2 regions of the Cellulosimicrobium sp. BMG9.22 genome follow, and region 2 is predicted to be linked to the other one. Evidence: riboswitches for the same ligand, from Rfam matches in the RefSeq annotation. Region 2 holds a riboswitch; the other holds the start of a gene.
What was found. A riboswitch is a leader RNA that binds a small molecule or an ion and turns the genes downstream of it on or off. The one in region 2 is predicted to bind thiamine pyrophosphate.
Positions count from the first base shown of each region.

Region 1 (5,891 bases), on a different contig from region 2:
GGCCAGGCGCATCGCGTGCGCCATGCGCACCGGGTCGGCGGCGCGCGTGACGGCGGTCGCGAGGAGGACACCGTCGCACCCGAGCTCCATGGCGAGCGCGGCGTCGGACGCGGTACCGATCCCCGCGTCGAGGATCACGGGCACCCGTGCGGCGGCCGCGATCGCCTCGATGTTGCGCGGGTTGAGGATGCCGAGCCCGGACCCGATGGGCGCGCCGAGCGGCATGACCGCAGCGCACCCGACGTCCTCGAGCCGGCGCGCGAGGATCGGGTCGTCATTGGTGTAGGGCAGCACGACGAACCCGTCCCGCACGAGCTGCTCGGCCGCCTCGACGAGGCCGATCGGGTCGGGCAGGAGCGTCACGTCGTCCGCGATCACCTCGAGCTTGACCCACTCGGTGCCGCACGCCTCGCGCGCGAGGTGCGCGGTGAGCACGGCCTCGCGCACCGAGAAGCACCCGGCGGTGTTGGGCAGCGCGCGGATGCCGAGGCGCGAGAGGAGAGCCCAGATCCCGGCGTCCGGGCTCGCCTCGCCGCCCGCACGGACCGCGACGCGGCGCATCGCCACGGTCGTCAGTGCGGTCCCGGACGCGACGAGCGCATCCTCGAGCGTGAGCAGGTTCGCGGCGCCGCCCGTGCCCATGACGAGGCGCGAGCCGACGGTCGTCTCGGCGACGACGAGCGGGTCGTCGCCCAGCGACGGGCTGCTCGCGGCACCGGGGGAGCCAGGGGAGATGTCGGTCGTGGTCACGGTTCCTCCTCAGCCGCCCTGGACGGCGGTGACGATCTCGATACGGTCTCCGGAGGCGACGACCGTGGTCGCCCACGCGCCGCGCGGCACGACGGCGTCGTCCACGGCCACGGCGACGCCCTGCGGTGTCCCGTCGGCGACGTACTGCGGCACGAGCGTGGCGACGAGCTCCTCGAGGCCGGTGCCGGGGGCGAGCCAGCGCGGCTCGCCGTTCACGGTGACCTCGACGGTCGGTACGGGGTTCACGGTTCTCACCTCGGTGTCGTGATGGGCTGGTGCGCCGTCGGGACGGTGCCGAACCCGGGGTTGCACCCGGACTCGGGCGCGGATCGGGGAACAACCGCGGGTTCGGCGGGGAAACGGTCGGTGCGCGCGATGGCGACCGCGGCCGCGACGTCGGGCGGGAGCGCGGTCCCGACGAGCCCCGCGACGACGGCGTCGGCGGTGAGCGGGGCGAGCAGGATGCCGTTGCGGCCGTGGCCGGTCGCGAGGTGCAGGCCGGGGACCGCGGTCGGGCCGACGAGCGGCAGGTTGTCCGGGGTCGCGGGCCGCGCGCGCGGCGTGACGTCGACGAGCGCCGCCTCGTCGATCCCGGGCAGCAGGGCGCGCGCGTCCCGGAGCAGTGCGAAGACACCGCCCGCCGTCGCGCGCCGGTCGTCGGGGTTCTCCTCCGTGGTCGCGCCGACGACGACCTCCCGGTGGCCCGCGCGCGGACCGTCCGGCACGGGGTCGCGCGGCACGACGTAGACCGGCCGACCCTGCACGACGCCCCGCACGACGTGCTCGAGCGCGAGGTCCGGCCCGGCGTCGAGACGCAGCGTCTGGCCCTTCACGGGGCGCGTCGGCACGACGACGCCCGGCACGTCCGCGACCAGCGCGCCGGACTGCCAGCCCGCGGCGAGGACGACCGCACCCGCACGGTGGAGCCGGCCCGCGTCGTCGTGCACGCCCGTGACGCGCCCGGTGGCGTCGAGCGTCAGCCGGGTCGCCGCGACGCGCACGACGGCGGTGCCGGGCATCGGGGTCCCGGCACCGAGCGCCGCGAGGAGCGCGGCGTGCGTCGCGCGCGGGTCGACCGCGTGGTCCCCTGGGGCCCACGCGGCACCTGCCACGCGCGGGCCGAGGAACGGCTCACGGCGCCGGGCGTCGGCGACGGAGATCTCGCGCGACGCGAGGCCGAGGTCCGCGTGCAGCGCGAGGACGCGGCGCAGCAGCGCCAGGTCGTCCGCGTCATACGCGAGCGTGAGCGTCCCGGCGGCACGAAGACCGACGCCGGGCCCGGTCGCCCTCTCGAGGTCGGCCGCGAAGCCGGGCCACGCCGCCGCACCCGCGACGTGGAGGCGCAGCGCGTCGTCCTCGCCGAAGTCGGCCTCGGTCACGGGGGCGAGCATCCCCGCGGCGGCGTGCGTGGCGCCGTCCCCGGGTGAGGGGTCCAGCACGGTGACGGCCAGCCCTGCGCGCGCCGCGCGCCACGCGACGGCGAGCCCCACGATCCCGCCGCCGACGACGACCACGTCGCGCGCGCCGTCGGGCGCCACAGCAGAGGCGCCCACGGACCGCGGGCGAACAGGGGGGTGCATGTGCGCTCCCTTCGCTGGCATGACCCAGATCAGGTTCGACGGTCGGCTCCTACGCCCTCTCAGCCCGTGCGGGCTCCCGTGCTGTCGGCCACAGTACCGCCTGCACCGGGTGGGCCGCGGCTAGGCTCCGGCGGGTGAGCACCGAGACCTTCGCCACGTCCGCCGCGCCGACTCCGGGCGCAGGAGCCGGCCCACGCGCCCGCCTCGCCGACGCACGCCTGTACCTGTGCACCGACGCACGCGAGGAGCGCGGCGACCTGGAGGACTTCCTCCACGCGGCGCTCGCGGGGGGTGTCGACGTCGTCCAGCTGCGGGACAAGACGCTCGACGTCGCGCGCGAGCTCGAGCTCCAGGCGGTCGTCGCCCGGGTCGCGACGGAGCACGGCGCGCTCTGGGCGGTCAACGACCGCGCGGACGTCGCGGCGCTCACCGGAGCCCCCGCGGTCCACATGGGCCAGGGCGACCTGCCCGTGCCGGCCGTGCGCTCCCTCCTCGGTCCGGGGCCCGTGCTGGGCCGGTCGACGCACTCCGCGGCGCAGGCCGCCGCGGCGGAGGCGGACCCCGACGTCGACTACTTCTGCGTCGGGCCGCTGTGGGCGACGCCGACCAAGCCCGGCCGCTCCGCCGTCGGGCTCGACTTGCTGCGCGACGTCGCTACGACCCGCCCGGCGACGCCGTGGTTCGCGATCGGCGGGATCGACGCCGGCCGGCTCGACGCGGTGCTCGACGCCGGGGCGACGCGCGTCGTCGTCGTGCGGGCCATCACCCAGGCTCCCGATCCCGAGAGTGCCGCGCGCGACCTGCGCGCCCGGGTCGTCGGCGCCTGACCAGGGACGCAACGCGCCCGACGAGGCGCCGGATGGGGACTTCTGCCCACCTCCGGCGGGTTCCGCCCGTGCTGTCCGGTATGGCAGGGTCGACGGCGGGCCGCCGCCCGGTCGTCGGGCGGCGGTGGACCGTTCGACTCGGGGGATCATGAACCGCACTCGCTCGACGCTCGCCGCCCTGACCGTCGTCGTCGCTCTCGCGCTGTCGGGCTGCGGGCTCCTCGGCGGGTCCGGGGACGACGCCGACCCGCCCGCGACCGGCGCCGCGGAGACCGGCGTCGGTGCGCCGGCCGATGACGGAGCCGCCGAGGTCGGTTCCGCGCGCGTCGGCGACGCCGTCATGGCCGAGCAGACCGTCGACGCCCCGAGCGGCTCGCTCGGTGGGACGCTCACGACGACGCTCCGCTCCGTCGAGGTGCAGGACGAGGTGCTGACGGTGCGCTGGGCGCTGCGCTGGGACAGCGACGCCCAGCCCGACGACGCGTCCGCGAGCCACACGGACCTCGGCATCGACTGGGTCCTCACCGCGACGGACCCCGTGGGCCTCGTCCAGTACCGGCCGTTCTGCACCGAGGGATCGTGGAAGGGCGGCTCGCCCGACCCGCAGCAGTGCAGCTATCACATCGTCGGGTCGCCGCGGTACCCCTTCGGCGGGTTCGTCAACCACGCGACGATCGAGGCGTGGGCCCAGCTACCGGCGCCCGAGGGCTCGCCCGCGACGATCGACGTCCTGCCTGGCCAGGGGCTGCCCGCCTTCACGGCCGCGGAGATCTCGTACCTCGACGGTGTCGAGTGACGTCGAACCGTAGCCCGGTGCGTCGCGTCGTCGGCGCCGTCCTCGCGGCCGGTGCGCTCGTGGCCGGGCCGGCCGTCGCGGTCGCCTCGCCGGCGACCGCGGCACCCGCCGCGTCGGACGACGCCTCCGCCCGCCACGACGAGCTCGTCGCGGAGGTCGAGCAGCAGCTCGCGGACGAGCGCGACGCGATCCTCGCGGAGGCGGTCACCGACGCCATGCGCGAGGACGCGGTCCACCCGCTGAGCGTCGACGACTCGACGTTCCCGCTCGACGTCGACGACGCGACGACGGGCCTCGAGACGACGCGCGAGGACGACGGGGAGACGGTGGTCGTGCTCACGGCCGACCTGCTCTTCGCGTTCGACCGGTCCGAGCTCTCGCCAGAGGCCGCGGCCGCCCTCGCGCAGCTCCTCGACCAGATCCCGCAGGGCAGCGCGGTCGCCGTCGACGGGCACACCGACTCGATGGGGACCGACGAGCGCAACGACGAGCTGTCCGCCGCGCGGGCAGAGTCCGTCGCGACGGTGCTGCGCGCCGAGCGACCGGACCTGACCCTGACGGTCGAGGGCCACGGCAGCAGGATGCCGGTCGCGGAGAACACCATCGGCGGGAACGACAACCCGGCCGGCCGGGCGCAGAACCGTCGCGTCGAGCTGTCGTTCGAGGACGGCTGACGGAGCGCGCCCCGCGGGCACCTAGAATCGGTGGGTGACCTCCGCTCCAGACGCCGCCGCGTCGCCCGCGCCCGCCACGACCGTCCCCACGCCTCGGCCCGTGCTCGTCGTCGACTTCGGCGCGCAGTACGCGCAGCTCATCGCGCGCCGCGTGCGCGAGGCGAAGGTGTACTCCGAGATCGTGCCGCACACCTTCACGGTCGAGCAGATGCTCGCGAAGGACCCGGCCGCCATCATCCTGTCCGGCGGGCCGTCGTCCGTGTACGCGACCGGAGCCCCCTTCGTGGACCCGGCGCTCTTCGAGGCCGGCGTTCCGGTCATGGGCATCTGCTACGGCTTCCAGGCGATGGCCAAGGCGCTCGGCGGCGAGGTCGCCCAGACCGGGCTGCGCGAGTACGGCGGCACCGAGGTCGAGGTGTGCTCGGCCGGGGTCCTTCTCGCGGAGACGCCCGAGAACCAGACCACGTGGATGAGCCACGGCGACGCGGTGCACCGCGCACCCGAGGGCTTCGAGGTCCTCGCGACGTCGTCGGGCTCCCCGGTCGCGGCGTTCGAGGACCGCGCGCGCCGCCTGTTCGGCGTGCAGTGGCACCCCGAGGTCAAGCACTCCGCGCACGGCCAGACCGTGCTGGAGCACTTCCTGTACGACGGCGCCGGGCTGGCCCCCGACTGGACGCCCGGCAACGTCATCGCCGACCAGGTCGCGGCGATCCGCGCTCAGGTCGGCGACGCGCGCGTCATCTGCGGGCTGTCCGGCGGCGTCGACTCGTCCGTCGCCGCGGCGCTCGTGCAGAAGGCCGTCGGCGACCAGCTCACCTGCGTGTTCGTCGACCACGGGCTCCTTCGCGCGGGCGAGGCCGAGCAGGTCGAGCGCGACTTCGTCGCCGCCACCGGCGTGCGCCTCGTCGTGCGCGACGAGCGCCAGCGGTTCCTCACCGCCCTCGCGGGGCACAGCGACCCCGAGACGAAGCGCAAGATCATCGGCCGCGAGTTCATCCGCGTGTTCGAGGACGCCGCACGCGACATCGTCGCCGAGGCGGGCGAGCACGGCGAAGAGGTCAAGTTCCTCGTCCAGGGCACGCTCTACCCCGACGTCGTCGAGTCCGGCGGCGGCGAGGGCGCGGCCAACATCAAGTCGCACCACAACGTCGGCGGGCTCCCCGACGACCTGCAGTTCTCGCTCGTCGAGCCCCTGCGCACGCTGTTCAAGGACGAGGTCCGCGCCGTCGGGCTCGAGCTCGGCGTCCCCGAGGAGATCGTCTGG
Region 1 covers NZ_JBZGBY010000058.1:435-6,325, reverse strand. The annotation lists gene AC4H2H_RS19590 (thiazole synthase) at 1-696, opposite strand, end outside; gene thiS (sulfur carrier protein ThiS) at 760-996, opposite strand; gene thiO (glycine oxidase ThiO) at 1,002-2,330, opposite strand; TPP riboswitch at 2,335-2,412, opposite strand; gene thiE (thiamine phosphate synthase) at 2,465-3,157, shown strand; gene AC4H2H_RS19570 (hypothetical protein) at 3,306-3,953, shown strand; gene AC4H2H_RS19565 (OmpA family protein) at 3,971-4,627, shown strand; gene guaA (glutamine-hydrolyzing GMP synthase) at 4,662-5,891, shown strand, end outside.
Region 1: it holds a riboswitch for thiamine pyrophosphate, as region 2 does, so the genes downstream of both, thiO (glycine oxidase ThiO) here and thiD (bifunctional hydroxymethylpyrimidine kinase/phosphomethylpyrimidine kinase) in region 2, are expected to answer to the same signal.

Region 2 (11,396 bases):
CACGGCGACGCGCACCGAGCTCGTCGAGCGCGCGACCGAGGTGCTCGGCGCGGTCGCCGGCGGGACACTGCACGTGCGGGTGGGCGCCACGTTCCCCCTCGCCGACGCAGCCGACGCGCACCGCGCCCTCGAGGGGCGCGCCACGACCGGCAAGGTCCTGCTCCTGCCCGACGGCGGAGCCGCGTGAGCTGGGACTGGGTACCTCCGCGTCCGGGGGAGCGCGACGGGTCCGACGGCGGCCCCTCCCCCGCGCTCCGACGCGCGGTGACCGTGCTCGCCGTCCTGGTCACGGGCGCGTTCGTCGCCTACTACCTGACGATCGGGGTGCGCCAGGGCGAGGACCGCTGCCTCGCCGAGCGGCCCGCGGGCGTCAGCGCGGGACAGGTCGAGTCCCGCTGGCGGTGGTGGCCGCCGGGCACCGAGTGCGTCTACCCGGCCGGGACGACCGGCGAGGACGTCGCGCGAGCCTGAAGCGCGTGGAGGTGGTCGACCGGCCCACGGCCCGTCCCGACCCGGAGCGCGGCGCCGGCCCGGAGCGCGCCCGTGAGCCACTCCTTGGCCTCCCGCGCAGCCTCGTCCCAGCTCTCTCGCTGAGGACGCAGCGCGGCGAGCGCCGCCGAGAGCGAGCACCCGGTGCCGTGCGTGTGCGGCGTGTCGACGCGCTCGCCCTCGAACGTCGTCACGACGGGCGCGGAGCCGCGTCGCGGGGCGACGAGGGCGTCCGGCGAGGTCGCGCCGCGCAGGTGGCCGCCCTTGAGCAGCACGACGACGCCGCTCGCCGTGGCGTACGCGCTCGCCTGCGCGAGCGCGTCGGCCCAGGTCTCGGCGGCGGTCGGGCCCGCACCCCCGGCGGGCGCGGCCAGCACGGCGAGCTCGGGGAGGTTCGGGGTGACGACGTCGGCGCGCGTCGCGAGGTCGCGCACGGCCTGCTCGGCTCCCTCGTCGAGCAGGCGATGACCCGAGGTCGCGACCATGACCGGGTCGAGGACGACCCACGCGCGCGGCGCGCCGACGGCCTCGCGCGCTGCCCCGAGGTCGTCGAGCCACGCGGCGATCGCGCGCGCGTTCTCAGCGTCGGCCACCATCCCGATCTTCACGGCGTCGATCTCGACGTCGTCGGACACGGCGTCGAGCTGCGCGCGCAGGAAGTCCGGGCCGGGCACGTGCACCGACCGCACCCCGTGCGTGTTCTGGGCGACGAGCGCCGTCGTCACGGCCATGCCGTACGCCCCGTGCGCGCAGAACGTCTTGAGGTCCGCCTGGATGCCGGCGCCTCCGGTCGGGTCGGTCCCCGCGACCGACAGCACGCGCGGCCGGGACGGCCGGTGGCCGGCGTCCGGGGCGGCGTCAGGGCCCGGGGCGGGATCGATCCCGGGTGCGGACGAGGAGGAGGGTGCGGACAGGGCGAGCGTCATCGCCGGACATCCCTTCGCTGGTACGAGCCAGAGCAGGTTCGACGGGTCTCATCTCAGCCCCGTCGTGCGGGGCACCCCGTGTCGTCCGTCATGCTAGCGCGCGTCAGCCCTGGTGGATCGCCTCGCCCGCGATCTCGAGCGTGACCTTCTTGCCGACCAGGAACCCGCCGGTCTCGAGCAGCACGTTCCACACGAGCCCGTAGTCCTCGCGGTCGAACTCGCCGGTCGCGTGGAAGCCGAAGATGTCGCGCCCGTAGGGGTCGCGCCGCGCGCCGCCGTACTGCATCGTCAGGTCGACCCGGTGGGTGACGTCGCGGATCGTCAGGAGGCCGCTGACGAGGAAGCGGGCGGGAGCCGCGGACGTCTGCACGCGGTCCGACGCGAGCTGCGCGCGCTCCGGCGAGCGGTTGCGCAGGCGGGCCCACGCGAGGATCTGGTCGTCCTGGCTGCCCTGCCACGTGACCGACGTGCTGCGGAACTCGAGCGTCGGGAAGGTCTCGACGTCGAGGAAGTCGGCGCTGCGCAGGTGGACGTCGCGGTCCTCGTGGTGCGTCGTGAGGCTCGCCGTGTCGATCGTCGCGCTGACGGCGGAGTCCAGCGGGTCCTCGCCGACGAGGACCGTCGCGCTCGCCCGGGTGAACTCGCCGCGCACGGGCGCGACCATCATGTGCTGGCCCTGGAAGCCGACGCGCTTGTGCGCCTCGTCGAGGACATAGGTCCCGGCGTCGGGCACGGTCATGCCGTTCCACTGTCGGACCGGCCGTGTCGTGGTCATCCGTCGCCTCCGGCGTCGTCGTCGAGCCGCGACAGCGGTGTCCGCCCGGTACTGGTCAGGTGTCTCGACTCAGCATTCCCGATACCTAGGTGAACATTCAACTATCCGGAGGGTGACGTTCACGACCCGCGCACCGAGCGGTCCGGGTCACCGGGCGGGGAGCGCTCCGGGCATCGGGTCGTCGTCGCCCCAGCGCGTGACCCGCAGACGGCGCGCGTCCGGTCCCGGCAGGTCGACGCCGTCGCGGGCCGCGGCGTCGGTCGCGGCGCGCAACGACTCCGGCGAGTCGTGCGTGACGCGGACGAAGGCGCCCGAGAACGCGTCGAGCTCGCCCCGGGCGATCGCGACCACCATCTCGACGGTCCGCGCCACCGGCGTCCACTCCGTGCGGTCGGCATGCATGTCCATCGACGCGGTCATGTCGGTCTGCACGACGCCCGGCGCCACATCGAACGTGCGCAGCCCGCGCGCGAACCCGGAGCGGTGCAGGTTCGCGCCGAGGCGCAGGAGCGCGGTCTTGCTCGCGTTGTACGCGCTCGCTCCCTCCATGTCGTGCGACCCGGCCCCGCTGTTGAGGTCCACGACGCGGCCACCGCCGCGCGCGAGCATCCCGGGCACCACGGTCCGGGCGAGCAGGAACGGCCCGCGCACGTTCGTCTCGACGATCGCCCACCACTCGTCGGGGTCGGCCTCCCACAGCGGGACCTCGGCGTCGACGCGGCCCGCGTTGTTCACGAGGAGGTCGACGCTCCCGAGCACCGCCTCCGCCTCGCCGACGGCGGCCTCGACGGCGGACGCGTCCGTCACGTCCGCCGTCACGACGACGGCGCGGCCTCCGCGCTCGTCCCGCGCACCCTGCGCCGCGATCTCGTCGGCGACGTCCGCGAGCTTGTCCGCGTCGCGGGCGAGCAGCGCGACGTCGACGCCCGCCGCGGCGAGACCGACGGCGATCGCGCGGCCGATGCCGCGCGACGCCCCGGTCACCAGCGCGGTCCGGGCGGGCGCGACGGCCTCGACCGCCGGGCCGGTGCCGTCCGTCGCGCCGCTCATGCCCGCAGCTCCGCCCCGACCCGCTCGCGTGCGGCCACGACGGCGCCGTCGCGCACGCGCGCGACGTCGTCGGCGGTCAGCGTCCGGTCCGCGGCCCGCAGGCGCAGCGAGAACGCGAGCGACTTGCGGCCCTCGCCCACCTGCTCGCCCGTGAACACGTCGAACAGCGCGAGGTCCTCGAGCAGGTCGCCGGCACCCTCGGCGACGGCGGCCCGCAACGCCTCGGCGGTGACCGCCGCGTCCACGACGAACGCGAGATCCTCCTTCGCGGCGGGGAACCCGGACACGGGCGTCGCCTGCACGGGCGACTCCTGCGACCCGGCGACGAGCGCCGACAGGTCGACCTCGAACGCGACCGAGCGGGCCGGGAGCCCGAGGTTCTCGAGCACCTTCGGGTGCAGCTCGCCGGCGTGCCCGACGAGAGTCCCGTCCGCGAGCTCGAGGCGGGCGCAGCGCCCGGGGTGGAAGGGGGCGCGCGCCGTGTCCGCGACGACGGTCACCCGGGCACCCACACGCTCGGCGACCAGGCGGGCCGCGGCCAGCGCATCCGTCCAGTCCGCCGCGCGACCCGGCCCCCACCAGCCGGCACGCTCGCGCCGCCCGACGAGGACGCCCGCGACGTGGCGCGGCTGGGCCGGGACGGCGGCAACGATCGCCGCGAGGTCCTCGTCGCTCGGCCGCACGCCGCCCGGCAGCGCCGGGGCGGCGGGTGCGCCGGGGCGCGGGTGCGTGACGAGCCCGACCTCGAAGAGCGCGACGTCCGTCAGGCCGCGGCCGACGTTACGGCGCACGGTCTCCAGCAGCGTGCTGAGCACGTCGGTGCGCATGAGGGGCCGGTCGTCGGCGATCGGGTTGAGCAGGCGCAGCGCACGACGGCGGTCGTCGTCCGCGGGCAGGCGCAGGGCGTCGTGCTCGGTGTCCCCGACGAACGGGTAGCTGAGCGTCTCGACGAAGCCGTCCTCGGCGAGCGCCCGCGCGACCGAGCGACGCACGCGCTGCTCACGGGTCAGCCCGCGACCGCCCGGCGCGGCCGGGAGGACCGACGGGATCTCGTCGTAGCCGACGAGGCGCGCGACCTCCTCGACCAGCTCGGCGGGCTCGGTGAGGTCGGGACGCCACGACGGCGGGGTCACGACGAGCGAGTCCGCCGCATCTGGGCCGTCGACCGCCCGCTCGACGGTGCAGCCGATCGCACCGAGCGCGCCCACGACCTGCTCGAGGGTGTACGGCACGCCGACGAGGCGCTCCGCCTCCCCGACCGGGAGCCGGATCGACGACGGCGCGGGGACGCGGTCGAGGTCGCTCACCGCCGGGTCGGCGGTCCCTCCCCCGAGCTCGACGAGCAGGTCGACCACGCGCTGCGCGGCGACCGCGGGCAGCCGCGGGTCGACGCCGCGCTCGAACCGCTTCGCGGCCTCGCTCGACAGCTTGTGGCGCCGGGAGGTGCGTGCGACCGACACCGGGTCGAAGTGCGCAGCCTCGACGAGCACCGCGGTCGTCGTCGGACCGACCTCCGAGGACGCGCCGCCCATGACGCCCGCGAGGCCGAGCACGCGCGACCCGCGCTCCCCCTCGGGGCTGTCCGTGATGAGCAGGTCCTCGGGGTCGAGCGCGCGGTCGGCGTCGTCGAGCGTCACGAGGCGCTCGCCCGGCGTGGCTCGGCGCACGACGATCGGACCGGCGACCTGGTCGAGGTCGTACGCGTGCAGCGGCTGCCCGAGGTCGAGCATCACGTAGTTCGTCACGTCGACCGCGAGCGAGATCGGCCGCATGCCCGACGCGGTGAGCCGGCGCTGCATCCATGCGGGCGTCTGCGCCCCCGGGTCGATCCCCCGCACGACGCGCGTGACGAACCGGTCGCACCCGAGAGTCCCGTGGATCGGCGCGTCGTCGTCGACCTCCACGGGGAAGCCGTCAGGCGTGGCCGCGGGCGTCGGCGTGGGCAGCGACGCGGGCAGGCCCGGGTCGGTGAAGCGGGCCCCCGTCGAGTGCGAGAACTCGCGCGCGACGCCGCGGTAGGAGAACGCGTAGCCGCGGTCGGGCGTGACGTTGATCTCGAGCACCTCGTCGCCGAGGCCCAGGAGCGCGATCGCGTCCTGGCCCGGCGTGAGGTCCTCGGCCGCGTAGCCGAGGCGCGGCAGCACGATGATGCCGTCGTGGTCCTCGCCGAGGCCCAGCTCGCGCTGCGAGCAGATCATGCCGTCGGACACGTGCCCGTACGTCTTGCGGCTCGCGATGGGGAACGGTCCGGGCAGGACGGAGCCCGGCAGCGCGACGACGACGAGGTCTCCGGGGCCAAAGTTGTGCGCGCCGCACACGATGCCCCGCGCACCGCCCGCCGGCATGTCGGCGGGGTCGACGCCCTGGATCTCGGCGACGTTGTGCTCCTGGCCGACGTCGACCAGGCACCAGTTGATCGTCTTGCCGTTCTTCTGCGGCTCGGGCGACATCTCCAGGACGCGGCCGACGACGAGGGGTCCCGTCACGGCCGCGCCGTGGATCGCCTCCTCCTCGAGGCCCACGCGCACGAGGTCCGCAGCGAGCCGCTCGGCCGTGAGGCCCTCCGGCAGCTCGACGTGGTCGCCGAGCCAGTCGATGGCGACGTACGGCATCAGATCTCCGTTCCGAACTGGGCGGAGAAGCGCGCGTCGCCCTCCACCATGTCGTGCATGTCCGCGATCCCGTGGCGCAGCATGAGCGTGCGCTCGATGCCCATGCCGAAGGCGAAGCCCGAGTACACCTCGGGGTCCACCCCGACGGCGCGCAGCACGTTCGGGTTGACCATCCCGCAGCCGCCCCACTCGATCCAGCCCGGCCCGCCCTTCTTCTGCGGGAACCACAGGTCCATCTCGGCGCTCGGCTCGGTGAACGGGAAGTAGCTCGGGCGCAGTCGCGTGCGCGCCTCGGGCCCGAACATGGCGCGCGCGAACGCGTCGAGCGTCCCGAGCAGGTTCGCCATCGTCAGGCCCTTGTCGACCGCGAGGCCCTCGACCTGGTGGAAGACGGGCGTGTGCGTCGCGTCGAGCGCGTCCGTGCGGAACGTCTTGCCCGGGCACGCGACGTAGAGCGGCACGCCGCGCTCGAGGAGCGAGCGCGCCTGGACCGGGGACGTGTGCGTGCGCAGCACGAGGTTCGACGGCACCGCCGTGCCGTCGTCGCCGTCGGTGCCGTCGGGCCCCGCGACGTAGAACGTGTCCTGCATCTGCCGCGCGGGGTGGTCGACGCCGAAGTTCAGGGCGTCGAAGTTGAACCACTCCGTCTCGACCTCGGGTCCGTCGGCGATCTCCCAGCCGAGGCCGACGAAGAAGTCGGCGACGCGCTCCTGGAGCGTCTCCAGCGGGTGGCGCGCCCCGGACGGCGTGCGCCGCACGGGCAGGGTGACGTCCACGGCCTCCTCGACGAGGACGCGCTCGTCGCGCTCCGTCTCGAGCTCGGCCTGGCGCGCGGCGAGCGCCTGGTTCACGCGCCCGCGCAGCGGGCCGAGGAGCTTGCCCGCCGTCTTCTTGTCCTCCGGAGCGAGCGAGCCGATCTGCCGGTTCGCGAGCGCCAGCGGGCTGCGGTCGCCCGTGTGCTCCGTGCGCACGAGCTTGAGCGCGTCGAGGTCACCGGCCGCCGCGATCGCGGCGAGGGCGGCGTCGAGCGTGCGCTGCAGCGCGTCGGCGTCGAGCGGAGAAGGGGCGGAGAGGGTGTCCGGGTCGTCGGACCCGCGCGGGGCGGGGGCGACCTCGGCGTCAGGGCTGGACATGCGTGCCTTCCTGGCGAGGGCTGGACTGGAGCCTGCGGCGGTGTGGCCCCGCGGGATGCGTCACGCGGGGCGGACGCGCGAGGCGCGCACGGGTGCGCGCGTCGGCGTCATTCTAGGGCGCCCGTCCGGGGCCGGTCCGTCCCGCCGCCGGCGGGAGGGGTGCACGCGTCAGTCGCGCGGGCCCGTGACGGGCCCGGGAAATCGACGATCGTCTCGCGTGCGCACCGGGCCATCCTCGCACACGGGGACCGGACGGGCCATGGAGTTCGTCGGGCACCGTCGTCAGCCGGGAGGCGCCGTCCCGGCGAGCGGCACGGACGCGACGGTGCGGTGCACGGGGCGCCCCGAGGCGTCCGACAGGTCGGATTCGACCAGGTGCAGCTCCGCTGCGGTCCAGGCGGGCCCGGAGTAGACGGCGAGCGCCGCGGCCGGCGCGGCCAGAGGGTCGCCCGCCGTCGGGTCGGGCGCGCCGCGGCCGTGGCTGCGGGCCCGGGCGGTGGCTCGGCGCTGCGCCTGCCGGGCGCCGGCCGCCGCACGGGCGACCGTGAGGTGCGCGCGCTGGCGCGGACGGCGGTCGAGGCGCACACCCGCCTCTCCCGCCGCCGCGGCCACGGAAGCGTTGAGGTCGCGCAGCGCGTCGGCGCCCTCTCCCCCGACGCCGACCCACAGCACGCGCCGGTCGAAGACCCCCGCCCCCTGCAGGCGCAGCGACAGAGGCGCGACCTCCGCCGCCTCCGGCTCGAGTGCGGCGGCGAGGTCGGGGACGGCGCCCTCGGGGACGTCGCCGAAGAACGAGACGGTCAGGTGCCACAGCTCGGGCGGCGTCCAGCGCACGAGCGGCCCGCCGTCGGACCGGCGTGCCTCGAGCGCGTGCGCGCTCGCGAGGGCGAGCGCGAGGTGGTCGAGCGCTGCACGGTCGGGGTACAGCGCGGCGAACAGCCTCATGCGCTCCTCCCCCGTGGACCGACCGGACGGTGCGCGCGGCTCGACGCGTAGAGGCACACCGTGGCGGCCGTCGCGAGGTTGAGCGACTCCGCCCGGCCTCGGATCGGGACGCGCACGACGGCATCGGCGAGGGCACGGTCCGCCTCCGGCAGGCCCCAGGCCTCGTTCCCGAAGACCCACGCGGTGGGGCGGGCGAGGTCCGTCGTTCCCTCTGCCAGGTCCGCGGCCGGCGCGTCGGCAGGGGTGCTCGCGACGTCGAGGAGGTCGTCGAGGTCGAGGTCTCCGGCGCCGTCGGCCGCGAGGACGAGCAGGCCCGCGGTGCGCAGCGCGTCGACGGCCTCGGCGAGACCCACGCCGGTGATCACCGGGAGGTGGAACAACGACCCGGCGGTCGACCGCACGACCTTGGGGTTGTGCACGTCGACGCTCTCGCCCGCGAGCACGACGGCGTCCGCGCCCGCCGCGTCGGCGGCCCGGATCACGGTGCCCGCGTTGCCCGGGTCGCGGACCGTCGCGAGGACCGCGACGAGCGCCGGGCGGTCACGACCGGGCGCCGCGAGCGAGCGGAGGACGTCCTCCAGAGAAGGGGTCTCGACCCGGACGACGGCCAGCACGCCCTGCGCGTCGTCGCTCATCGCCGAGAGCACCTCCGCCGTCGCGACGTGGAGGTGCAGCCCGGCCGCGCGGGCGTCGGCGACGATCTCCGGGTGACGCGCGCACGCCGCCGGCGTCACGTAGACGTCGCGGACCCGGGCGGGTGCATGGCGCACCGCCTCGCGCACGCCCTGCGGCCCCTCGACGAGGAGCCGGCCGTGGCGCGAACGCGCCGAACGCCCGGACAGTGCCCGGACCGCCTTGACCCGGTCGCTGCGAGGGTTCGTCAGCGTGGGTTCGAGCGGGCCGGGCGCCGTCCGGGCGTCCGTTGCGTCGTGGGCGCTGGTCAGGCTGCGACCTTCGGCGCGTTGACGTCCGCGGGGAGAGCGTCCTTCGCGACCTGGACGAGGGCGTTGAACGCCGCCACGTCGTTGACCGCGAGCTCGGCGAGCAGGCGACGGTCGACCTCGACACCCGCGGCCTTGAGGCCCTGGATGAGGCGGTTGTACGTCATGCCCTGTGCGCGCGACGCAGCGTTGATGCGCTGGATCCACAGCTTGCGGAAGTCTCCCTTGCGCGCCTTGCGGTCACGGTAGGAGTAGACGAGGGAGTGGGTGACCTGCTCCTTCGCCTTGCGGTAGAGGCGCGAGCGCTGGCCGCGGTAGCCCGCTGCGCGCTCGAGGGTCGTACGGCGCTTCTTCTGGGCGTTGACCGCCCGCTTCACGCGTGCCACGTGATGCTCCTTGCAGTTCGGGGCTCAGGGGTGAGCCGGTCGGTGACGGGTCCCGTCACCGCGCCGGATCACTTGCCGAGCAGCTTCTTGATGGTCTTGACGTCGGCGGGCGAGACCACCTGGTCCGAGGCGAGGCGACGCTTGCGCTTGGTCGACTTGTGCTCGAGGTAGTGGCGGGCGTTGGTCTGCTCACGCATGACCTTGCCGGTACCCGTGATGCGGAAGCGCTTCTTGGCACCCGAGTGCGTCTTGTTCTTCGGCATGTCTGCCGTCTCTCCTTGTGTCCGGTCAGCCACCTCGCGGTGGCCGACGTGCTCGGGTCCGGGCCGGTGGGCCCGGACCCCGATCAAGTTCGTGCGGCCGTCAGCCGGCCTTGCCGCGCGGCGCGGGCTTCGGCGTGGGGCGCGGGACCCCCGGCTTGGGGACGGCAGGCTTGGGCGTCGCAGGCTTCGCCGAGTCGGACGTCGCGGGCCTGGGCGCCGCGGCCGGTGCGGGCGGGCGAGGCGCTGCAGGCTTCGAGTCCGCAGCCGACCGTGTCGACGGACGTGGACGCGACGACGGAGCGGGCGCGGCCTTGGGCGCCGGGGCGGCCTTGGGCTCAGGAGCAACCTTCGGTGCCGGTGCGGGGGCGGCAGGCTCCGGCGCGACCGCATTCGCAGCCGGCGTCGGCTCGGGTGCGGGCGTCGGCTCCGCGGCGGCAGCCGCTGACACCTCCTGCGCCACGTCCTCGACCACGGGGACCTCGGTCTCCTGGACCTCGGCCGACTCCTGCACGCCCGGCTCGTCGGTACCCTTCGTCGCCGCTCGCTGCGCCGACTTGGTGAGCCGCGGCTCGGCCTCCTGAGCGCGCTTGCGCTGCTCGCTCTTGGCGTCCGCCTTCTTCTTCACCGGGCCGAGCACCATGGTCATGTTGCGGCCGTCCTGCTTCGGCATCGACTCGACGAAGCCGAGCTCCGCGACGTCCTCCGCCAGACGCTGCAGCAGGCGCACGCCCATCTCGGGGCGCGACTGCTCACGACCACGGAACATGATCATGACCTTGACCTTGTCGCCCGCGGCGAGGAAGCGCTCGACGTGGCCCTTCTTGGTGCCGTAGTCGTGGGGGTCGATCTTCAGGCGGAAGCGGATCTCCTTGAGGACGGTGTTCGCCTGGTTCCGCCGCGCCTCGCGCGCCTTCATGTCCGACTCGTACTTGAACTTGCCGAAGTCCATGAGCTTGCAGACGGGCGGGCGGGCGTCCGGGGCGACCTCGACCAGGTCGAGGTCGGCGTCCTGGGCAAGGCTCAGGGCAACCTCGGTGCGGACGACGCCGACCTGCTCCCCGCCGGGACCGATGAGTCGGACCTCGGGGACGCGGATCCGATCGTTGATGCGAGGCTCGCTGATGTGATGCTCCTAGGAAGTCGTCGGTAGACCGCCCGGAACGAGAAAGGCCCCCGTCCCTGAGCGCAGGGTGGAGGCCATCGGTCGGGCCGCGCGCGACAGGTTCGCGACGACCACAGCGGCCGGAGTACCCCGCAGGGCACCCGTCCGGACCAGGACCCGGCCTCTGTCGCGACGTGCGTCGACGGTCGAGACCCGGGTGGGATGGAATCCACTTGCGCACCTGCACGGCACCCCACACCCCCGAGGGTCGGGGACGAACGGACGCACAGGTCGGTCAGCGATCAAGAATAGCAGAGCCTCAGGACCGCCCGGACGGGGAACGGGGAAGGACGCGCTGCCCGGCACTCGTGACGACCGCACTCCTGGTCTCAGCTCTACCGATCCACTCCATCATTGGAAGTACTCCAAAGAGCGTGGTTAGGATCAGGCCATGACGACAGCAGCACCGACATCCGCTGCGCCGACCGATCCGGCAGGGACCCGTCGCGCCCGGCACGAGCAGGAGCTGCGCGACCACGGGCTGCGCGTCACCGCGGCGCGGCTCGCGGTGCTGGACGCCGTCGCGGCGCAGCAGCACGCCGACGCCGACGACGTCCTGCAGGCGGCCCGGTCCGCACTCGGCTCGGTGTCCGTGCAGGCCGTGTACGACGTGCTGCACACGCTCACCGACACGGGCCTGGTCCGCAGGATCGAGCCCGCCGGCCACCCCGCGCGCTACGAGCGTCGCCTCGGCGACAACCACCACCACGTCGT
Region 2 covers NZ_JBZGBY010000017.1:77,461-88,856, reverse strand. The annotation lists gene AC4H2H_RS12805 (quinone oxidoreductase family protein) at 1-187, shown strand, start outside; gene AC4H2H_RS12800 (hypothetical protein) at 184-471, shown strand; gene thiD (bifunctional hydroxymethylpyrimidine kinase/phosphomethylpyrimidine kinase) at 429-1,415, opposite strand; TPP riboswitch at 1,408-1,504, opposite strand; gene AC4H2H_RS12790 (YceI family protein) at 1,519-2,190, opposite strand; gene AC4H2H_RS12785 (SDR family oxidoreductase) at 2,338-3,240, opposite strand; gene pheT (phenylalanine--tRNA ligase subunit beta) at 3,237-5,852, opposite strand; gene pheS (phenylalanine--tRNA ligase subunit alpha) at 5,852-6,985, opposite strand; gene thpR (RNA 2',3'-cyclic phosphodiesterase) at 7,268-7,930, opposite strand; gene AC4H2H_RS12765 (TrmH family RNA methyltransferase) at 7,927-8,814, opposite strand; gene rplT (50S ribosomal protein L20) at 8,871-9,257, opposite strand; gene rpmI (50S ribosomal protein L35) at 9,326-9,520, opposite strand; gene infC (translation initiation factor IF-3) at 9,621-10,592, opposite strand; gene AC4H2H_RS12745 (Fur family transcriptional regulator) at 11,074-11,396, shown strand, end outside.